Regions from separate parts of the Allobosea sp. GW822-FHT03F07 genome, predicted to be linked through region 2. Evidence: predicted binding sites of a transcription regulator. Region 2 holds the regulator's gene; the other holds the start of a gene.
The links. The regulator LexA, encoded in region 2, represses DNA repair genes until DNA is damaged. The targets are predictions, from matches to a motif close to TGTTCNNNNTGTGTTCNG.
Positions count from the first base shown of each region.

Region 1: AC1RMY_RS06665 (ATP-dependent helicase) is a predicted target of LexA. The motif match lies at 2,120-2,137, and genes of this name have one in related genera.

Region 1 covers NZ_JBXAND010000001.1:1,393,427-1,396,833, forward strand. Annotated here, with positions in the region: gene AC1RMY_RS06665 (ATP-dependent helicase) at 1-2,105, opposite strand, end outside; gene AC1RMY_RS06670 (acyl-CoA dehydrogenase family protein) at 2,264-3,407, shown strand, end outside.
Region 2 covers NZ_JBXAND010000002.1:347,776-351,182, reverse strand. Annotated here, with positions in the region: gene AC1RMY_RS10225 (ComEC/Rec2 family competence protein) at 1-1,184, shown strand, start outside; gene lexA (transcriptional repressor LexA) at 1,178-1,915, opposite strand; gene AC1RMY_RS10215 (molybdopterin molybdotransferase MoeA) at 2,027-3,238, opposite strand; gene moaC (cyclic pyranopterin monophosphate synthase MoaC) at 3,238-3,407, opposite strand, start outside.

The DNA.
Region 1 (3,407 bases), on a different contig from region 2:
GCCTTGTTCTCCTGGGCGCGCTGCCAGCCCGGCGTGTTGTAGGAGGAGCCGAAGCTCTCCATCCGGTCGAAGCGCGAGGCGCCGTAGCCTCCCTGCGAGTAGTTGGTCGCTGCCTGCACCACCTCGACATGCTCCTCGGGCAGTTCGTCGATGAAGCGCGAGGGCAGGCTCGATTGCCAGAGGCCGTGGATGCGGCGATTCGAGGCGAAATAGAGCTTGAGGCGCTTGCGGGCGCGAGTCAGGCCGACATGGGCGAGGCGGCGCTCCTCCTCCAGCCCGGCGCGGCCGCTTTCGTCGAGCGCGCGCTGGTTCGGGAACAACCCTTCCTCCCAGCCGGGCAGGAAGACGGTATCGAACTCCAGCCCCTTGGCGCCGTGCAGCGTCATGATCGAGACGCGGCCGGTGTCGCTCTCGCCGGAATCGGCGTCCATCACCAGCGAGACGTGCTCGAGGAAGGCCGGCAGGTCGGGGAATTCGTCGAGCGAACGCACCAGCTCCTTGAGGTTTTCAAGCCGGCCGGCGGCATCGGCCGAGCGGTCCTTCTGCCACATCTCGGTGTAGCCGCTCTCCTCCAGCACCAGCTCGGCGAGTTCGCCCTGCGGCATGGTCTCGGCGCGGTGTGACCAGCGGGCGAAGGCCTCGACCAGCTCGCGCAGCGCCGTGCGAGCCTTGGGCTTCAGCTCGTCGCTCTCGACGACGGCGCGGGCCGATTGCAGCAGCGAAAACCCGGTGGCGCGTGCGTGGTTGTGCAGGATCTGGACCGTGGCGTCGCCGAGCCCGCGCTTGGGCACGTTGACGATGCGCTCGAAGGCGAGATCGTCTGAGGCTGAGACGACACAGCGCAGATAGGCCATGGCGTCGCGGATTTCGGCGCGTTCGTAGAAGCGCGGGCCGCCGATGACGCGATAGGGCACGCCGGTCTGGACGAAACGCTCCTCAAGCTCGCGCATCTGGGCGGAGATGCGGACGAGCACGGCGATCTCGGCGAGGTTCTCGCCCTTGAGCTGCATCGCCTCGATCTCGTCGGTGATCAGGCGGGCTTCTTCCTGGCTGTCCCAGGCGCCGGTGATGGTGACCTTCTCGCCGGGCTCGTCCTCGGTGCGCAGGGTCTTGCCGAGGCGGCCCTCGTTGCGGGCGATCAGCTTGGAGGCGGTGGCGAGGATATGCCCGGTGGAGCGGTAGTTGCGCTCCAGCCGGACCACGACCGCGCCTGGAAAATCGTGCTCGAAGCGCAGGATGTTGTCGACCTCGGCGCCCCGCCAGCCATAAATCGACTGGTCGTCGTCGCCGACGCAGCAGATGTTGCGGCGGCCCTGGGCCAGCAGCCGCAGCCAGAGATACTGCGCGGTATTGGTGTCCTGATACTCGTCGACGAGGATGTAGCGAAAGCGGTCGTGATAGGCCTGGAGTACGTCCGGATGCTCGCGGAACAGCGTCAGGCAGTGCAGCAGCAGATCGCCGAAATCGACCGCGTTCAGCGCCTTCAGCCGCTCCTGATAGGCGGCGTAGAGCTTGCCGCCCTTGCCGTTGGCGAAGACGGCGGCCTCGCCCGGCGCGACATCCTTTGGTGCGAGCCCGCGGTTCTTCCAGCTATCGATGAAGCCGGCGAGCATGCGGCCGGGCCAGCGCTTCTCGTCAATGCCCTCGGCCGCGATCACCTGCTTCATCAGGCGGATCTGGTCGTCGGTGTCGAGGATCGTGAAATCCGAGCGCAGGTCGAGCAGCTCGGCATGGCGGCGCAGGATCTTGGCCGAGATCGAGTGGAAGGTGCCGAGCCAGGGCATGCCCTCGGCGACGCCGCCGACGAGATGCGCGATGCGCTCCTTCATCTCGCGCGCAGCCTTGTTGGTGAAGGTCACCGACAGGATCTGCGAGGGGAAGGCGCGGTTGGTCGCGATCAGATGCGCGATGCGGGTCGTCAATACGCGGGTCTTGCCGGTGCCGGCGCCGGCGAGCACCAGCACGGGGCCGTCCGTCGCCTCGACGGCCAGCCGCTGCTCCGGGTTCAGCCCAGCGAGATAGCCGGCAGCCGGCTGCGCCGCAGCGCGCGCGGCAAGGCCGCCGGGGCGGGGCAGGGGGGCGGAAAAACTGTTCGCGTCGGACAAAGGACCAGGGTGCTCGTGCGTGATTCGTTCTCCGGCGAATATAGGGCGTCGATGGCAGGATTGCGCCCTTGCGCGCGCATTTTCCGTTGGATCGAGCTAGGCTCTGCCGTCATGCTCGGGACAGGGCCGACCAAGACGATCAAGCGCGGGGATGCGCCATGACAAGCGGCGTCTGGGAAGTGACCAATCAGGTCCCGCTGCTGGCGGATTGTGACGCCTTCGCCGCAGATCCGGTGCTGCGGGCGGCGATGTCGGCCTTCGACGCGGATTGGGCGAGCGAACGCCTGCACGAGGCGGGACGCAGCGTCGGTTCCGCCCATGTCCAGGAGCTGGCGCGTTTGGCGAACCGCTTCACGCCGGAGCTGCGCACGCATGATCGCTTCGGCAACCGGATCGACGAGATCGCCTTCCACCCGGCCTGGCACGAACTGATGGGTCTCGCCATCGGCCAGGAGACGCATGCGCTCGCCTGGAACCAGCCGCGGCCCGGTGCGCAGGTGGCGCGCGCGGCGCTGACCTATCTGTGGACGCAGGGCGAAAGCGGCATCTGCTGCCCGATCAGCATGACCTATTCGGTGATCCCGCTGCTCAGGCAGGATCCGGCGCGCTGGGCGGAATGGGGCGCTCTCGTCTCGTCCAGCCGCTATGATCCACGGCAGGGGCCGGCGGCGGGCAAGGCGGGCGCGACCGTCGGCACGGCGATGACGGAGGTGCAAGGCGGCTCGGATCTGCGCCAGACGCAGACGGTTGCGCTGGACAACAGCGACGGCACCTTTTCGCTGACCGGTCAGAAATGGTTCTTCTCGGTGCCGCATTCGGACCTGTTCCTGACGCTGGCGCGGACGGACGAGGGCATCTCCTGCTTCGTCGTGCCGGGCTGGCTGCCGGATGGAGCGCGCAACGGCGTCGCGATCCAGCGCCTGAAGGACAAATGCGGCAACCGCTCGAACGCCTCTTCCGAGGTCGAGTTCCGCGGCGCCATCGGCCACCTGCTCGGCGAGCCGGGCCGGGGTTTGCGCACGGGCCTTTCGATGAACCACAACAGCAGGCTCGACATCGCCGCCTCCGCCGCAGGGCTGATGCGGCAGGCGGTGTCGCTGGCGGCGCATCATGCCACGCATCGCCGCGCCTTCCAGCGGGCGCTGATCGACCAGCCGATCATGCAGAATGTGCTCGCCGATCTGGCCATCGAGGCGGAGGCCGCGGCTTGGCTCGCCTTCCGGCTGTTTGCGTCGGTCGACCGGCAGGAGGCCTCCGAAAGCGAGCGGCTTCTGGCGCGGATCGGCGCGCCGATCGCGAAAT
Region 2 (3,407 bases):
CGCTGATCATGACGCTTGTCATGCTCGGCGCGATCCTGGTCGACCGGCCGGCGCTCAGCATGCGCAACCTCGCGCTGGCCGCGATCATCGTGCTGCTGCGCGAGCCGGAGGCGCTGCTCGGGCCGAGCTTCCAGATGTCCTTCGGTGCCGTCGCCGCCCTGATCGCCTTCGCCGAGCGCTGGGAGAATCGCGACCGGCCGCAGCCGCCTCCCACGCTGCCCTGGCCCGTGCGGCCGCTCTGGATCGCCGCGACCGGCATCGTCGTCACGACGCTGCTGGCGACGGCTGCGACCGCGCCCTTCGGCGCTTATCACTTCCAGACCTTCAATCCCTTCGGCCTGCTCGGTAACGCGCTGGCGCTGCCCTTCGTCTCGCTCTGTGTGATGCCGGCAGCGGTCTTCGGCGTGCTCGCCTATCCGTTCGGGCTCGATGCGCCGGCCTGGTGGCTGATGGGTGCGGCCTCCGAGGTCGTGCTCAAGCTCGCGCATTGGGTCGCGACCATCGAGCATTCCACGCTCGTCATCGCCGCCTTCGGACCCGCCGCGCTGGCCTGCTTTGCGGCATCGCTGCTCTGGATCGCGCTCTGGACGACGAAGTTGCGGCTGCTCGCGATCCTGCCGCTCGTCGCGGGCGTCGCCGTCGCGGCGAAGCCCGGGCGCCCCGAAATCCTGATCGAGCGCGACGGCTCCGGCATCGCCGTGCGCGGCAAGGACGACCTGCTGATCGTCGCCGGCAAGCCCAGCCGCTTCGTCCTGCAGCAATGGCTGACCGCCGATGGCGACGGCCGTAACCCCGACGATGCCGCTCTGCGGCAGGGCGCGGCCTGCGACCCGCAGGGCTGTGTCATCCTGACGAAGGACGGCCGCAGCATTGCCTATGCCCGCGACAGGCTCGCCATCATCGAGGATTGCCGTCGCGCCGACCTCGTCGTCACGCCGATCCCCTGGACCGCCCCCTGCGCCGCGAAGCTGATCGACCGCACGGCCTTGATCCGGGACGGAGCGACGGCGCTCGTTCGCCGGGGCGGGGATTGGCGCAGCCACGCTTCCGAGCAGGCCGGGAGCGAGCGTCCCTGGAACCGCAAGGCCGCAGCCACGCAGCCGACATCGGCCAGACCTGACCCAGCAGGTATTGCCGTTCCGCCGTCGGCGGACGACGCCGCCGAGCCTGAGCGACTTCAGTAGCGCCGCATCAGGTTAACCAGCCGGCCCTGGATCTTGACCCGGTCCGGGCCGAGCACGCGTGTCTCATAGGCCGGATTGGCCGCTTCCAGCGCGATCGAGGATCCACGCTTGCGCAGCCGCTTCAGCGTCGCCTCCTCGTCGTCGATCAGCGCGACGATGATGTCGCCGGTATTGGCGGTGTCCTGCTTGCGGATAACGACGGTATCGCCGTCGAGGATGCCGGCATCCACCATCGAGTCGCCGCGAACCTCGAGCGCGAAATGCTCGCCGCCGCCCAGCATGTCGGCAGGCAACGCGACGCTGTGGCTGCGGCTCTGGATTGCCGAGATCGGCGTGCCTGCGGCTATGCGGCCCATCACAGGGATCGAAATCGTGCCGCGCCCATCATCCGAGGCGCCCTCCACCGGCCGCGGCTTGCCGAGAACGCCTTCTTTGCCGGGCGCGCCATCCTTGCCGAGCCCGCCCTGGACCACCGATGGATTGAAGCGCCCGCGCGGTTGCCCGCCGGCTCCGCTGCCCTCCGGCAGCTTGATGACCTCCAGCGCCCGCGCCCGGTTCGGCAGGCGGCGGATGAAGCCGCGCTCCTCCAGCGCCATGATAAGGCGGTGGATGCCGGATTTGGACCGCAGGTCGAGCGCGTCCTTCATCTCGTCGAAAGAGGGAGGCACGCCGCTTTCACGCAGGCGTTCATGGATGAAGCGAAGCAGTTCGGCCTGTTTGCGTGTCAGCATGGTCCCCGCCGGCGCGATGATGATCTGCTCTTGGCGCAGATTCGAAACAAATCACGAACACCATACCCGTTCGTGTTGTGTTCCGCAAGCAGGTGCTCGCCCAAGGTCAACTCAGCGCAGGCGGATGATCCGGCAGGGATCGCCTTTCTTTGCCGGCTCGGCGAAGGCGGGGCGGATCGCCAGCGCCTGCGCCCGGGCCAGCAGGCCGAGCATGGAGGAATCCTGCCGGTCGAACGGGGTCGCCTGCCAACCGGCCTCGGTCAGCGCGAGGTCGGAGCGCAGATAATCCTCGCGCTCGTCATTGGCCGGCATGTCGCGGCCGAGGATGCCGGGCTCGCTGCGGTCCCGCTCGGGCTCGGGCATGCCGAGCAGCGCCTCGATCAGGGGCACGACGAAGAGATGGCCGCAGACGATCGACGAGACCGGGTTGCCCGGCAGCCCGACCGCGACCATCTGGCCGAGCCGCCCGGTCATCATCGGCTTGCCCGGCCGCATCGCGATCTTCCAGAAGCCGAGCGCCATCCCGGCCCGTTTCAGCGCCTCCTGGACGAGGTCGTGCGCGCCGACCGAGGCGCCGCCGAGCGTGATCAGCACATCCGCGCCGGCTTCCTGCGCGCGTCCGATCCGCGCGGCGAGATCGGGATGGTTGTCGCGGGCGATGCCGAGATCGAGCGCGCTCGCGCCGGCCTGCTCGACGATCGCGGCGAGCGAGAAGCTGTTGGAGGCGACGATCTGGTCGGGGCCCACGGTTTCGCCCGGCAGGACCAGTTCGTCGCCCGTCGCGAGGATCGCGACCAGCGGCTTGCGGCGAACGGGCAGGTTCGGGTGCCCGGCGGCGGCGGCGAGGCCGAGCGCCGCGCTGTCGAGCCGGCGGCCCGCCGGTAGCAGAACGTCTCCGGTCGTGAAGTCGAGCCCGGCCGGGCGCACGAACTTGCCCTTCGGCGCACCCTCGCGGACGCGGATCGTCGCCGAGCCGATGCCGTCGGCATTCTCCTGGATCAGGATCGTATCGGCGCCGTCCGGGATCGGCGCGCCGGTGAAGATCCGCACCGCCTCACCTCGTCCGACCACGCCCGCGAAGGAGCGCCCCGCGGCGGATTCGCCGATGACGCGCAGGTCGCTGCCGGGTGCGAGATCTTCGGCTCGCGCGGCGTAGCCGTCCATCGCGGAATTGGCGAAGGGCGGCTGCGTGCGCAATGCCGTGACGTCGGCCGCCAGCACGCGACCGGCGCATTGCGCCAGCGCCAGGGTCTCGGTCGGCGTCGTCGCCGGCACGCTGTCGAGCAGCGCCTTAAGCGCGACCGGGACCGGCGTCAGGGCCATCAGGTGCTCTCCCCGGCGCTGCTGCCGGCGTCGAACGTGCCTGATTTTCCGCCCGATTTGTGGACGAGCCGGATATTCTCGATCCGCATCGCGCGGTCTGCCGCCTTGACCATGTCGTAGACGGTCAGGCAGGCGACGCCGACGGCGGTGAGCGCCTCCATCTCGACGC